DNA from 4 places in the Desulfocicer niacini genome. Region 4 is predicted to be linked to each of the others. Evidence: riboswitches for the same ligand, from Rfam matches in the RefSeq annotation. Region 4 holds a riboswitch; each other region holds the start of a gene.

Region 1 (3,946 bases), on a different contig from region 4:
AAGATGCTCCGTGTAATCGAACCGGTTACGGATGAGTGTGATCTGCTCTTCAACTTCTTTTTGCATCAGGGCTGTTGTCCGTTTTTTAAGACGGGCAAGCCTTGGGGTGGATGGTGTCATTTTGAACTCCATTTTTCAGTCATGTAACGCCTTGAAGAAGAGAAAAGTTTGAAGTTAAACCATTTAAAGGTCAGGACATTGTCCTCGGGACAGGCTTCGACACAGGCCATGCAGCCCATGCAATCCTGGGTTAAAACATCAAAGGGCTTCAATGTCTCCCCGGAGACGGATTTATCCTTTTCCCCTTTTTCAAGGTGAACATCCGGGATATCCACAGGACACATGCGTTCGCAGTTGCCGCACCCGGTACAGGCATGGGCGTTTTTCTCAAACCGAACAGGACTTAATTTTTTAAAAAGGTGCATAAGGGCCAGCATGGGGCAGAAAATGCAGAAAAACCGTTCTTTAAAGAAAATTCCGGCAAGGAAAATTCCGGTCAGCAGCATGGCGGTAATGCTGAAACCCATGGTTACCCCGTTGGTCATGTTGATGCTAAATTTATCAAAGTCTCCCACAAACATGGGGAGGATGGGGCGTGCAGGGCAGATCTGGCAAAAGGGCAGCTTCCAGTCCGGGTGGAGTCCGAAATTGGCAATGGACAGGGGGATGAGGATCATCAGCACCAGCAAGATGTATTTGATGGGCTTAAGTTTTTTTCGGGTCTTCCGGGTCATGGTTATTCCCCGGACATTAAATTTTTTTCGAATTATTGTGATCCAGTCCTGGAACAGGCAGAAGGGACACAGCCATGCGCACCAGATCTTTGAAAGCGGCATAAAGAAGATCAAAAATAGAACAAAAGGCCATAAAATATTGACGAATGCACTGGAAAAAATCATTTCAAAACTGGTTTGAAAGCCCACATAGCTTCTTTGGAGCACCATAAGATAGCAATGCCCGGCACAGCCATTGACATAGGGGCATGAAAAACAGGGAAGTGAACTGCCCAGATCAATTCCAATCCGTCCACCGTAAAGAAACAATATAAATGATAGGTGCTGGCAAATCTGCCTTATTCTTTCCACCATGGTTTTTTCCTCTTGTTTAACAAAACGCCGATGAACAGAATAGTGCCGGCTGCCAATGTAACAGCCCCGGCTTTGTGGTTGTCATGGGCATGACGTGAGCGATGCACCCGAAGCGCGTAAGCCAGGTGGTATTGCTTGCCGTTATGCTCCACTTGGGTAAACAAAAGATCCTGTCTGGTGGCGGTAAGGCTGGACTGTCTCAGGCGTTTATCATGGGGCGGTGTATATAAGAAGCGGTAAGGTTGTGCTATTTCCGGTACGAGGGTAGTGGTATTGTTGTTTTTAAAAAGCTTCATCACCGTCGGGGTAAGCGTCTGTGAGGCAGTGACCAGACTGAAGGTTAGTGGAACGCCGGTCTGGTGCCAGTAATGACGGTCAGAATTGTTCAGGGCAATATGCGGAAGCCCTCTTAAAAGGACGGACTCCGATATTGACGCCGGGATTCTTTTGGCCGGTATTTTTGATTTCCCAAACAATACCAGATCGGTGCAGGTCACATAGCTTTTTTGCTGGTCTTGGGCAAAGGCAAAAATTCGGATATTTGAGGTTTTGTGTACCTGGATGGCGTAACATTGCTTCACAGGCGTTGCCTTGTAAATGACGGGATCTTGGTTTTCCAGGTATAGTAAGGTCACCGGGCCGGTTGAAATCCGGGGTGGGTGAACGGTAAACCGTTGAACGGTTTGTCCGTTTTGGAGCCTATCCATTGCCGTAAATTGAATGTGTAGTATCTCTTTGGGGTATCCGGCAAGGTCGTCAGCCCGAATGACCACTGGATTAAGTAAAAGCCCGACAAGGAACAATAAACAGGTAAGTAGTAAATGTTTTTTCAAAGCAGATAACATAAGAGCCGATTAAGGGAGTCCATGACAAATAATATACCCAACACCAAAGAGCTTTATACCAGACTTTCTGGAGTACCGCATGCAATAGTGGGTAGTTTTATTATGATGAAGTCCCTAATGATTGTCCCATTTCCTTTAAAAAATAAAAAAATCCCTGATCAAGGGGCGTTTTGCTTGATCAGGGATTTCGTTTTTAATCCACATGACCGGTTGTTGTTTTCCGAGAAACAACCGTTATAACTGCCACGGGTAGAGCGTATTTTGATTTGGTTCTACCCATAACTGAAGATAGAAAATCTCCCCAGATTTGCGGGAGAGTTCTTATCCATTTTAGGCAGGTCTTCTGACTTTCGGGTCATCCAATTTGCTGCGCCTTCCCGGTTTTATCCAGTGGCATGAATTCAGCAATTGTCTCCGATTACAGCGGCGGGTCCGTCCTTGATTTTCACAGGGTTCCCTATTCAGCCGATTTCTCCGGCACCTAAAACAATGCACCTTATGACAATATAACAAGATGTCTGTCAAGTAAAATTTATCATATGATTGTTGCTTTTATCAGTCGTTTTTTGTTTTTTTATTATTCAGAGATGTTGTGTGTGTATCAAGATCGTGGACACCCTCTTTGAAAGGGATATGCCGTTTTATAAGAAAGAGTAGGTAAGCCTAACACTCTTTAATGCTTCGTTGTGGGCAGAATGAGATCAAAATAAGGTCTGCCCATGGCAGTTATTGGAACAGAGATGCAGAAGAAAACGCCTTGGCGAAGGGTTGAGACAGGTTTCACACTTTAACGGCAATGGCTGCGATATCATCGTGGCATTTAAAACGGGGAAAGGTCAGGCAAAGGGGATCGGTTTTTTCTTTTTGTCGGATCATATTCTTTAACCCGTTGAGGCCCAATGAGATATAACTTTCCACCAAAGAGGTATAATCTTTATGTTTTTGAGGGGTTTCGCCGGGGATGGTTAATCCGTCTGTGAATAACAGGATATCCATGACCTGATCTAAGGATTCCACGCCCTGATTTAGAAACTCTTCGGCACGGGGCTCACCGTTAAGCACCCCGTAGGTAATGTTCATTTCCGACCTTACTTTTTTAATCTGGGAATTCAATGTCTGCCGGAGAGCTGCAAGGCCCTGCTCGGTGTTGCCCTCGGTCAATCCAACGCGCTTATCATCTGCCTTATCCTGAACCAGATCTTTCCACAGGGTCAAGGTTTCATAGTCATGGTCTTCCCGCTCCACCAGTACCTTATGGGACCCATCGTTATAGACCAGAATAATGACGGCATCCCCTGCCTGGACCCATTCCAGGTTCTTATTCTGTATCCGGACAACAGCAGCACTTGTACTCCATAGATCCTCTTGGCGTGAGATGTTTACTCCGTTACGGAGCATTTGCGTCATAATTTCCCTGTTTGCCTGGCAGGCCAGGTGCCTTAATGGATAATGATTTTGGCTGAACACGGAACCTGCGGTTTGTGCTGCGATCTCACCTCCGGTTTTTCCCTGATGGAATGTCCGGCCCGTCAGGCTGGTTGCCCCGTCAAACACCCCGAAAATATTATCCTGAATTACAAGGCAGTCTTCATTTGTCTTTGCAGTTCCTTTTTCAAGTATGTACTGGGTTTCCATGTTCCTCCGTTTCTACTTTTCGCCAAAGATTCCCCTTTTGAATTTCTGCATAACTGCCGTGGGCAGACCTTGTTTTGGTCTCGTTTTGCCCACAACGAAGCATGAAAGAGTGTTAAACTTGCCTACTCTTTCTTATAAAAAAGAGATGGGGTTGACGCAATCGCCATATTTCATCCACATGGGAATTATAAAAACGGAGACGGTGAAGTCAAAATGATAATATCAATAGCTTTTTTCATCGGCATTCGGATTCACAATAAAACAGATTGCCAGATGCAGATTGTGGGTGCTCGCAGGATATAATTTCGGCCATCCGAACCGCCTGCCTGGACGGTAAATTAGATATGGGATCATGGCTGATTCTGCTGGTCACCGGGT
Region 2 (3,946 bases), on a different contig from region 4:
TCCCTTGAGATGGTGGCCGAAAAGTCAAAGCCCTTGGCATCACCGGAGATGCCTGCGGCTATCTTTTCATTATTCCAGCTGCCCAGAGAACCTTCCATAAAAGCAGATGTTTTTCCCTCACCTTGGCGGGTAATCACATTGACCACCCCGCCCATGGCCGAGGCACCATATTGCACCGACCCTGGGCCACGGATGATTTCCACCCGCTCCACATTGTCCATCATGATCTTTGACAGGTTACCGGTTCCAGAGCGTCGTCCATTGATCAAAATTAATACATGGCTTGCCAGATCGTTCCCATGGGTTTCTGTGCTGAATCCCCTTACGGAAACAGATACCAGGGAATTGGGATATTCACGGATCATGAATCCCTGTCTGGACAAAAGATCTCCCAGATCCTGGACAAAGGTCTGCTCAATTTCTTTCTGGGTGATCACGGTGATGTTGGTGGTGACATCTTCTTTTTTTTCTTTCACCCTTCCTGCGGTCACCACCATGGTGTCCAGTACGGATGTTTTTGGTTCGGGAACAGTTTGTCCCCAGGCAGGCAAGGATATCGTCGCAATAACTGCTGTAAAAAAGGTGGCAATCCAACGCTTCATAATGATGATTTCTCCTCAAAATAACCGCCATGGGTGGACCATTTTCACCTTGGTACACACCCACAACGAAGCTTGAAAGTCCTGTGGGTTTTGCCGGAACTTTCTCATTAAATGGCTTGTCCGGAAAAACAAAAATCCCCGGACCGAAATAATTTTCAATCCAGGGATTTCCCTTTTTTATCCTTAGATACTTCACCGGGCGACTTTTTCCATAAAGTATATGCCCGCTCTGTACAGGTAGGTCTTCTGACTTCCGGATCAATCTACCGGCCGCACCTTCCCAACCAAATGGTCAGTGGCATTTTGCAGCTTTCGTCCCCGGTCACAGCGGTGGGCCCGTCCACGATTTTAACGTGGTTCCCTGTTATGGATTTCACAAGAATAAAACTACCCATTTGTACAGTAAAGATCCTTTAATTGCAGGTGTCTTTAATTAAATTTGGATAGATTGTTTTCTATGAACTCCCTTATGCTTTACTTCAGCACCTGTACAGCGAGATATATTACTCCAGCTGGCTTTAATGTCAAGCAAATATTAAAGTCAAATATCGTATCTTTTTAATTGATCTTTGCGCAACATCATAATGGGTATACGGCAATAAATCTGTTGACTATTGAGAAAAAGAGTGGTTAAAGTTTCTGTCAAAATTGTCTGGGTGCTTTGTAAAAAGCATAGGGAAATCCAAATAGTGACCTTCCATGACGGCGTGGTAGACTTTTTTTGATTTCCCAACAGGGAACCCCGTGAAAATCGGGGACGGGCCCGCCGCTGTAATCCTTTTTCTCTTGACATTTAAAGGGAAAATCACTTCGGCATTTTATGCCACTGCTTTGTGCTTTTTAAACGTTTTTTTTGCATTGTCCTGCACTTTGGGGATATGAAAACGGATGAAAGGCCTGGTGGGAAGGCTGCTGAAGAGGACGGAAAGTCAGAAGACCTGCCCAGGCAAGATGCGTTTTTTCCCGTGGACAGAGAAACTGCGCAATGATCCCTCCGGATAAAAATGGGACATCCTGGATCGTTATTATTGTTACGGTTCGGGGTGTTGCCTGTCTTTGTTGTTTTTCCATCGCCCCTATGGTTGATACCTGGTAATGGTGTCAACGAATGCCTTGTGCATCGCCACCATCAATCACCGTACATGTTGTTTGTTGTCCGTTAAAGAAACAGGCGTTTATAAAAAAACAGGAGTTTAAAGGAGCGTAAAGATGAAACAAAGGACAAAAGGAGCAGGCAGCAAAAAAGGCATTGGTTATACTATAACTGTACTTTTTGCAATGATCTGCATGGGCAGCACGGGATTTGCCATGGATCTGGGTGAAATCAATCCGGGTAAAATTGATCTGTCCGGTTGCATTGAGGTTGAAGTTGGTTTTGAGGATAACGGGGTGGATGATGAAGATAGCAGCGATATTTCTCTTGCCACGGCGGAAGTGGGATTGGAAGCAGCCCCCACAGATTGGTTGACTGGATTTGTGCTTTTTTCCTGGGATGACGATGCCGAAGAGATGATCTTTGATGAGGCCCATGTTAAGCTGGGTGATTCTGACAGCATACCTTATTATATTCAGGTTGGCAAATTGTACGTTCCCTTTGGTATATATGAAACTAATATGATTTCAGATCCCATGACCCAGGATCTGGGAGAAACCGCAGACACAGCGATTCAAGTGGGTATCAACATGGGCGGTGTCAGTGCTGCTGCATATACATTTAACGGTGACATCGATGAAATTGATGAAGATGACGATATCAGCTGTTTTGGTGCTTCCCTTGCCTATGAATATGAATCCGAAGCCTTTACCCTGGCTGCCGGTGCGGACTGGATAAACAATATCTTTGAATCCGGTGGACTCAGTGAAGTGGCAGACGATCATGCAGGACTCGTTGAGTATGTGGATGGTTACTCCCTCCATGCACTTGCATGCATGGGGCCTGTCTCTTTTATGGCAGAGTATGTTGCTGCAGGTGATGATGCTGATTTTGGCGACGGTACCGCAATAGATGCCCCTGCAGTCTGGGCCCTTGAGCTGGGATATGCCGTTGATCTGGCCGGAAAAGAAACCATCTTTGCCCTGGCATATCAGGCATCTGAAGATGCTGTGGATATTTTGCCTGAATCCAAAATTCTTTGTTCCGTGGGCATGGCTTTCAACGATTATTTTTCCGCTGCAGTGGAGTACGCAAGCGCAGAGGATTATGACACTTCCGATGGTGGAAGCGGTGAAGATGTTGATAGTCTGACCTTTCAACTGGCCCTTGAGTTTTAAGTAGCTAATTTACGGATCTGCTTGACAGCCCGTTTCTGATTTATTATAGAAAGAAAAATTTTGTCTGAAGACAAAAAAATCGTATATCGTATATTGGGTTTTACGATTTAATGAAATTTCCGGATTAACAGGAAGCTTGGGGTTTTTAAGCCAAGTAACGGATAAGGCTGGACAGTCTGTCCGTAGCCTTTTTATATGAAAAAGTAGGTCGTTTTAACATTCTTTTATGCCTCGTTGTGGGCAAGGCCGGTGAGAATGTGGCCCGCCCGTGGCGGTTATATATAAAAAAAAATTAACCATGAAGGTTCAGCCGTTTACTGTATGCCGAATCTTTGTGGTTTTTTTTTGGCATGCTGCTTAATACCATTGAGATGGAAACAATTAATAGGAGCCTGCTGTATGGACAGACTGAAAAATCAGATTCAAAGATACTGGAATTGGAGAAGTGCGAGCTACAAAATGGACCGGGCCAAGTCAATCGAGACAGTTAGCGACTGGAAGTCCACCATCAACGACCTGGTGAGCCATGTGCGAGGAGAAGGGCTTAAAGCGCTTGATGTTGGTACAGGTCCCGGTCAGTTGGCATTTTATCTTGCCCAGGCGGGCTTTGAAGTCACCGGGATTGATATTTCCCCTGGCATGATTGAGCGTGCCAGGCGGCAAGCTGACAAAATGAGGCTTTGTATTGATTTTCAGACAGGGGACGCAGAGAATCTCCCATTTGGAGATGATGCCTTTGATGTGGTCGTTACCAGGAACCTTATGTGGACCCTTCCTGATCCGGAAACGGCCATACAGGAATGGTATCGGGTGTTGAAACCGGGGGGACGTATCATTATTTCCGACGGGTACTGGCGTAATATCACCTGGTCCCGAATTCATCACCTGGTTTTAAACACGGTAAAAGGATTCTTTAAGACCCGCAGCCTGATTTCATACCGTTTTTTTTCTTATTATGCCGGCCTGATCCGCTCCCTTCCTCTTTATGAGGGGGTAACCCTTAAAGATGCGGGTCGTCTGATGCAAAAAGCCGGATTCAATCAAATTTCCCCCTGTGATACTCGTCACTATTT
Region 3 (3,946 bases), on a different contig from region 4:
CAGCCCGGACAGAACACCGGGGGACGGCTGTTATTTAATAGACTACTCATTTTCAATCACCTCCATTATCTTACCGGGTGCAATCAAGGTGCCGTCCATCTGACCGTAGAAATCAATGGTTTTACCTGCCAGAACCCGCCGGATTTCGTTGACGTACTGGCCCAGATTCATTTCAATGACCACAATGCGTTTGTACGCTGCTGCCTTTTCCTTGATGAGTTTTTCGGGAACGGGCCACACGGTTTTCAAGTTCAAGGTGGAAACGGGTTTTCCTTTTTCCGCCAGATGATCACAGGCATCTGTGACGGCCCGGGAACTTACTCCATAGCTGATCACCAGGGTGTCTGCCCCTTCTCTTTTCTTTTCTTCAAACAGGGAGATCCGCTCTTCAGCGGCCATAATTTTGTTCTGTAGTCGCTTCTGGGAGGCGCTGATCACTTCGGGATCAATGGTGATGTAGCCGTCGGGGCCATGGGTGGAAGATGTCTGGCGCACCAGGATCTTTCCGCCGATGGGCAAAAAATCCGGGGCTTTGTCGGCATCGGCTTCAAAGGGAATATAGTTTTCGCCGGTGAAGGGTTTTCGCTCCACCAGGGGGGGCAATGTAATGGCATCAAGGTCCAGGCTTTCCCGGGTCATGCCGATTTCTTTATTGGATGCAATGAACACCGGGCAACGGAACTCTTCGGCATAGTTGAAGGCATGCACCGTCAGTTCATAGCAGTCCTTTGCGTCCTTGGGCACCAGCACAATCACCGGCACACCGCCGGTGTTACCCCATCTTAAAAACTGAATATCGCTGTCAGCTCCCCGTGTGGCGGAACCGGTGGACGGCCCCAGTCTCTGCACATCCACAATGACCATGGGGATTTCACTGCCAACTGCAAAAGAAAGCTGTTCACTATAAAGGCTGATGCCAGGGCCGGATGTAGCCGTGAGCACTTTTTTCCCCGCCATGGCGGCCCCGATGCAATAGCCCATGGACGCAATTTCATCCTCACCCTGCACGCAAATCCCGCCTTTGGGGGGTAAAAGTTTCAGCATATTGGCAAAAACCGTGGTGGCCGGGGTAATCGGATACCCTGCAAAAAAGGAACAGCCGGCAGCCATGGCTCCCCTTGCAACCGCCTCATTTCCTTCCATGAATGATAAAGCCATTTTTTTTCTCCCGTTGTATTTAAGATACCTGACCGCAACACTTGCCGCTTTGGACCGGACACTCCGAGTTATTCAGGTAATCCATGTGCTGATAAGGCATAGTTGAGTCCATTACAAACCATTCACTCAATCAATATTTGATTAAATATTTGATTGAATAATCCACTCACTAACAGAGAGCTGCGCCAGAGTCAAGCAATTTAATCAAATAAAAAATCATATTAGAAATCAAATATCAATTTTCTATTGCATTTTCAAATTCTTTGATATAATCATCCACATGAAAATACAAAAATTAAATCAAAAATATAATCAAATTAAAATGACTGTTACATCAGGCGTTTTTCGAGAGAATTCCCTATGAGCCCTAAGAAAACACGTAAAAGAAAAGAAGACTTTACCCAGGAAGCCTACATGGGTATCCGCCGGATGTTTTTTAACAATGAAATCATCCCGGGCCAAAAAATATCCTACCGGGATCTTGCAGAACGCCTGGGTATGAGCCCTACTCCCATTATCCAGGCATTAAAGAGATTGGAATTCCAGGGACTGGTGCGCCATGAACCCAATTGTGGATATTACACGGAAAAAACAAGCATAGAAGAAATCACGGAAATTTATGATTTCAGAAAAATCATTGAGGTCTCCCTGCTTGAGAGCACCATTAACAAAATCAACACAACAAAATTAAAAAAACTCCAAAAAGCCCTGGACAACCATCTTTCCGCCGTACGGGATATTTATCTCAAGGACCGGCTGCTCCGGGACAGAGAATTTCACATGACCCTGGCGGAATTATCGGAATGCAATCTTCAAATCAACACATTAAGACATTTGTTTGACCTTCTTTATCTCAAATACCGGGGAAATATATTGTTTGTCACACCCATGGACACGGTGGATGACCAGCACATCAAAATATATGAGCACATCACATCAAAGGATACCGAGGGTGCCCAACGCATCCTGGGGCAACACATTTTAAATGTAAAAAAACATGCCCTCATCAGCATTAAACGAGTGGTTAACGGCAATTCTACTCCCATGATTTGATCTTAATCAGGCTTTCCATAGCCACAAATTCCGATGAACAAAACGAAGCGTGACAATGGTCCGCCCCTGACAGGCACCCAGTGCGGCTCCTTGTTTCAGGCTCCCCGCCTTTGGATGAATCACTTAAAAACAGCTTGACTTTTAGGACCTTTTACTATTTCATTGCACAGTTCAGGTGCTTGAGCTCAAGCATTAAAGGGAACCCTGTGAAATTCAGGGACGGGCCCGCCGCTGTAACGGAGACGAACGCTGCATAAATGTCACTGATTTTAAATTGGGAAGGCGCAGTTATTAGGTTGATCCGGAAGTCAGAAAACCTGCCTGAAACTTAATTATAATGTTCCCCGTGGACAAGGGACCATTACAGAGACGAGGGAAAAAAAGGGCATCCCCGGATCAATTTTTTAATTGTGGTCCGGTTTTTTTATTTTCCGGACCAATATATGTTATTCGTCAGGAGAATAAATCATGAAAAAAAGTATTCAGATTATCAGTATTGCGGCTTTATTTCTTATAATCAGTACAGCAGGGGTATTTGCCTCCGGGGGCATGGGCAATTCCGGCCCCGGGAAAAACGCCATTGTACTGGCAAGTTTCGGCACCACCGTTCCATCGGCTGTCAAATCCATTACTAATATTGCAGATGTCGTTAAAAAAGCCTATCCCGGAACCGAAGTACGCCTCACCTTTACCTCCAATATCATCCGTTCTGTATGGAAAAAACGCCAGGCCAATCCCAAAGAATGGCTTGATCAGGGAATTCCCAAAGAAGTTTTGTATGTTAAAAATTTCATTGCCACCGTGGGAGATCTGCTGGAAGACGGTTACACCAATATCATTGTCCAGCCCACCCACATGTTCTTCATGGAGCAGGCCCACGATCTTAAGCAATATGTAAACGCCCTTGCCTCCATCCACACCATGAAAGCCAAATGGAGCCCCATCAAGAATATTGTCATGGGTCGCCCGGCCCTGGGTATGCCCGGAGATAAATATCTCTACCACGACGATGTGGATGCGGCCATCAAAACCCTGGCCGATGATGTGGCCATGGCAAAGAAAGAAGGGGCTCTGCTTGTATACATGGGCCATGGAAACGAGCATTGGTCAACGGGAATTTATGCCGAAACCCAGAAAAAAATGCGTGAAGCCTATTCTGATGTGAAGACCTTCATCGGGGTTGTGGAAGGCGCACCGGGCATTGATGATTTACTGGCCGCCCTGAAGCATTCCAAAAACAAAAAAATTGTTTTAAAGCCTTTCATGATTGTTGCAGGTGACCATGCCACCAATGATATGGCAGGCCCGGAAGAAGATTCCTGGAAATCCATCCTCACGGCAGAAGGGTATACGGTAAAACCCGTTCTTTCCGGAATGGGTTCCAATAATGCCTTTGCAGGTATTTTTGTGGATCATATTGCTGATGCTGCCAAGGAACGGGGTATTGAGTTGAAGTAAGTCTTTCTGAAATAGCTCGTCAGTCAAAAGTTCTTCAGATTTGCCATTAAAAAATGTGCCTCATTAAAAACCAAAATATGTGTTGGGCCAGCGGGGGCAAGCTTGCATTATTGAACTTTTAACCCAAACATCACTAATGCAAGCCTGCCCCTCCCCAAGTAACGCATGCTGAGATCAAACCCCCAAATGGGGTTGCTCATAAGATGGACCTCTCTCTTTGAAGCCACTTTTTTGTTCCTCATCCATACCAAGGAAAACTCACGGATCTCCCGATTTC
Region 4 (3,946 bases):
AAGAAATGAAGGGGTCCATGAAAGCACCATTTTATATCTCATGGGCATGGAACCTGTGTGGGATGCCACGGGCAGGGTCACAGACAGCCGGGTGATCCCGGGCAAGATTCTGGGCCGTCCCCGCATTGACGTGTTGATCAATCCTTCCGGGCTTTACCGGGACATGTTCCCGGACAAGCTTTTGTTCCTGGACAAGGCCGTGCAAAAAGCCATGGCCCAAACGGACATGGAAAATTTCCTGGCAAAAAATAAAAACAGGATAAAAGCCGCTCTCATGGAGTCAGGTCTGGATGAAGCCAAGGCCGAGGAGCAATCGCGATTTCGTATTTTTACGGAAAACACCGGATCTTACGGAAACGGGGTGGCGGAAATGGCCGGCAACTCCGGGGTGTGGGAATCTGATGAAGAGATCTCCCGGGTGTACATGAACCGCACCCAGTTTGCCGTGGGACAGGGGAAATGGACCACCCCCGTCAAACAGGCTCTTAAAGAAAATTTAAGGGATGTGGACATTACTGTCCATTCACGCTCCAGCAATATTTATGGTCTCATTGATACGGATGATTTTTTCATGTATCTGGGGGGCATGTCCCTTGCCGTTAAAAATATTAAAGGGAAAGCGCCGGATACCCGGGTCACCCTGAACCGCCAAAAAAATGAAGTCATTGTGGAAGATGCGGCAAGAACCATTGGCCGGGAGATGCGTACCCGTTATCTCAACCCCCAGTGGATCGGGGCCATGAAAAAAGAAAACTATGCCGGAGCCCGTCAAATGTCTGAATTTGTGGAAAACTTCTGGGGTTGGCAGGTAACCGTGCCCGATGCCGTGGGCCAGGCCCAATGGCAGCAAATCAATGAGGTTTATGTTGAGGATAAGTACGGCCAGAATGTTAAGGCGTTTTTAAATGAACACAACCCCTGGGCCTATCAATCCATGACGGCCCGCATGCTCGAAGCCGTGCGCAAGGGATATTGGCAGGCAGATAAAAAAGTAACCTCGAAACTTGCCATGGAATATGCCGTTAACGCCGTGGAAAAAGGGGTGGCCTGCTGTGATCACACCTGCAATAATCCCCTGCTCAATCAGATGGTGGTGAATCTCATTTCCGTGCCCGGTGTATTGTCCCCGGAGGTGGTGGAACAATTTAAGATGGCCATTGAAAAAATGGCAAAAAAATCCCTTAACGAGCAGGTGGCTGAGCGAAAGGCCCTTCAAAAGGCCCTTAATGCCGACCTTGCCCGGCCTGCCCGGCCGGAGGCACCGTCAAATAAGACAAACGCCCAAAAAGAAGCGATGAATCCACCAGCTGCCACCATGGACAATACCGTTAAAACGCCTGACATGGAAAAATCAAATCATACAGGTGAAGAAAAACCGGACACCCAAAGTGTTGAAGGGTATAAAATGGAGGAGATGAAATCCCAGGATACCCAGACCACAGTGAGTTCTTCCGGGGTTCAATGGTTTGCCGCTGTGTTCATTCTGGTGATGATGGCGCTTTTCGCATGGGGTATTAGCAGAGGAAAGAGGGGGTAATTACCAAAGCTTAAACTATATTTTTATTTATCAAGGTGCATTGATTTGCCGAACAGGGAACCCCGTTAAAATCGGGGACGGGCCCGCCGCTGTAACCAGGGACGAACGCCGCAGATAAACCACTGTTTCAAAGATTGAAATGGGAAGGTGCGGAACACGGATGATCTGGAAGTCAGAAGACCTGCCTTGATAATCAACAGGATATTTTTCGTGGACAGAAAAATATCCAATAAACATCCGTGGATAAAACAGGGACATCCTGGATCGATACCCATCGGTCCGGGAATTTTTCCGGACCTATTGTTTATTTCAGTAGAGGAAGGAAAGATGAAAAAAATTGTTATTACAACCATGTTGGCCTTGGCCTGTTTCAACCCTGCATGGGCAACCACGGAAGATGTATCTCAGGTGGGAGAAATGGTGGTAACCGCCACCCGTGAAGATTCCAGGGCCATTGATGTCCCCACCCATGTGGAGGTGATCTCCCAGATGCAGATTGAACAGTCCGGTGCACTGAATTTGGGAGATCTTCTGGGAAAATTCACCACAGGCCATCTGCACAAGTACAACGGCATGCTCACCTCCATCGGTATCCGGGGATTCAGAACCGAGTCCCACGGAGATGACTTAAAGGGTTATGTTCTGCTGCTGGTGGACGGTCACCGCCTGGGAACAGGTAACGCCGCCAAAATTGATATCGCCCGCATCGAAAAAATCGAAATCATCAAGGGCCCCTCTTCGGCATTGTATGGATCTGCTGCCATGGGCGGTGTGGTCAACGTCATCACAAAAAAAAGCACAGGAGACATTAAAACCACCCTGACCCAGGAATTTGGCAGTTTTGACTGGTCTGAAACCAGCATTTACAGCGGGGGCGGTATCAATGAAAAATGGGGTTATGACGTATCTGGATCATATTCCGACGTGGATGACTATGATGACCCCGAATTCGGCACTGTTTACAATACATCGGAGATGCAGAAAAAAATCGGCGGCAACATCACCTTTGCCCCGGCAGACAACCACATGTTCCGTCTGGGATTTGACATGGCAGACCTCACCGGCACCTACCCTTCCTGGGACAATTACACCACCTACTCCAACTATGTAAAAGATGCTGTTTCAAAATTTGATAAAAGTCATAAATTCTTTGACCTGGAATATAACGGTGCCTATCTTGACGGCAAACTGAAATGGAAGGCCATGGGCTATTATTTATGGGACAAAAACCATTGGTACACTGGCTATCCTGATCCGGATCTGGCCCAATCTGAATACACCGATGATACCTGGGGAACGGATCAGCAGTTCACCTATGCCCTTACCCCGTGGAATACCCTTTTAATGGGCTTTACCCTGGAAACCCTGGAAAAAGAATCAAAAGCCGTTTCCAACGGTGCCCCTTCCCTGCCCTATACACCGGGCATGGAGTACGATACCCAGGCATTGTTCCTCCAGGACTCCATGGATGTCATGAACAATCGACTCAATGTGATTCTGGCAGCCCGGTATGACAATTTTGATTTGACCACCAAATCCCCGGAAACCGGTACCCTGCTCAGCATCAACGAAAGAAGCGAAAATTTTGACCATATTTCTCCCAAAGCCGGTGTTTCCATGAAGTTTATGGATGAGATGCTCAAAGTTCGCACCAATGTCGGAGTGGGATTCAAGGCACCGTCAGCAGATCAACTGTCTGCCATGTATGAAAAAAGTTCATCGGGATCTGTTTCCCGCTATCTGGGAAATCCGAATCTGGACCCGGAAACCAGCCTTACCTGGGATGTGGGATTTGATCTTTTCTTCCATGCTGCGGACCTGAGTGTCACCTGGTTTCACACCGATTACAAGGATAAAATCGTCACCACTTCCACGGAGTATGACAATAAAACCTGGAGCACCTGGGAAAACAGCGGAGAGGCTGAGTTCCAGGGATTTGATATCAATCTCAAATGTAATCTCAGCCAGTTATTCAACTGGGAGCCTTCAGTGAGCCTTTATTCCAACCTTACTGTTAACACTGATTTTGAGGATAAAGACACCCATGAGGACCTGCTCTACATTTCTGACTATGAAATCAAGTCAGGTATGAACATTAACCACAGAGGCTGGGGTATGGCCCTGTCCCATGTGCTGGTGGGGCCCCAGATGATCACCAATTATGATACCTATGTGGATGAAGAAAAGGGCTCCTTTAGTTTCTGGGATCTTAACCTGAAATATGACTTCATGGACAACTATGGTATTGAGGTCAATGTATTGAATCTGTTTGACCAGACCTATGAATGGGTCAGGGGATATATTATGCCGGAAAGAACCTTTAATGTGGCATTATCCTATACATTCTAATTTAACCTGACAGCGCAGGCGGCATCTCCTGCCGCCTGTACTGAAGGAATGCGTATAACG

The links. Region 4 has a riboswitch for cobalamin ahead of ACYQ2M_RS23765 (TonB-dependent receptor plug domain-containing protein). Riboswitches for the same ligand answer to the same signal wherever they lie in the genome.
Region 1: it holds a riboswitch for cobalamin, as region 4 does, so the genes downstream of both, ACYQ2M_RS16840 (hypothetical protein) here and ACYQ2M_RS23765 (TonB-dependent receptor plug domain-containing protein) in region 4, are expected to answer to the same signal.
Region 2: it holds a riboswitch for cobalamin, as region 4 does, so the genes downstream of both, ACYQ2M_RS15595 (LbtU family siderophore porin) here and ACYQ2M_RS23765 (TonB-dependent receptor plug domain-containing protein) in region 4, are expected to answer to the same signal.
Region 3: it holds a riboswitch for cobalamin, as region 4 does, so the genes downstream of both, ACYQ2M_RS20135 (sirohydrochlorin cobaltochelatase) here and ACYQ2M_RS23765 (TonB-dependent receptor plug domain-containing protein) in region 4, are expected to answer to the same signal.

The regions. Positions count from the first base shown of each region.
Region 1 covers NZ_BAAHYK010000032.1:36,370-40,315, reverse strand. Annotated here, with positions in the region: gene ACYQ2M_RS16850 (2-hydroxyacyl-CoA dehydratase subunit D) at 1-120, opposite strand, end outside; gene ACYQ2M_RS16845 (4Fe-4S binding protein) at 117-1,088, opposite strand; gene ACYQ2M_RS16840 (hypothetical protein) at 1,073-1,921, opposite strand; cobalamin riboswitch at 2,250-2,433, opposite strand; gene ACYQ2M_RS16835 (protein phosphatase 2C domain-containing protein) at 2,714-3,568, opposite strand.
Region 2 covers NZ_BAAHYK010000028.1:34,773-38,718, forward strand. Annotated here, with positions in the region: gene ACYQ2M_RS15590 (TonB-dependent receptor plug domain-containing protein) at 1-602, opposite strand, end outside; cobalamin riboswitch at 822-1,012, opposite strand; cobalamin riboswitch at 1,294-1,562, shown strand; gene ACYQ2M_RS15595 (LbtU family siderophore porin) at 1,812-2,873, shown strand; gene ACYQ2M_RS15600 (class I SAM-dependent methyltransferase) at 3,273-3,946, shown strand, end outside.
Region 3 covers NZ_BAAHYK010000046.1:18,261-22,206, reverse strand. Annotated here, with positions in the region: gene ACYQ2M_RS20150 (thiamine pyrophosphate-dependent enzyme) at 1-50, opposite strand, end outside; gene ACYQ2M_RS20145 (transketolase C-terminal domain-containing protein) at 43-1,158, opposite strand; gene ACYQ2M_RS20140 (GntR family transcriptional regulator) at 1,519-2,211, shown strand; cobalamin riboswitch at 2,368-2,550, shown strand; gene ACYQ2M_RS20135 (sirohydrochlorin cobaltochelatase) at 2,680-3,669, shown strand.
Region 4 covers NZ_BAAHYK010000081.1:82-4,027, reverse strand. Annotated here, with positions in the region: gene ACYQ2M_RS23770 (cobaltochelatase subunit CobN) at 1-1,537, shown strand, start outside; cobalamin riboswitch at 1,554-1,740, shown strand; gene ACYQ2M_RS23765 (TonB-dependent receptor plug domain-containing protein) at 1,865-3,886, shown strand.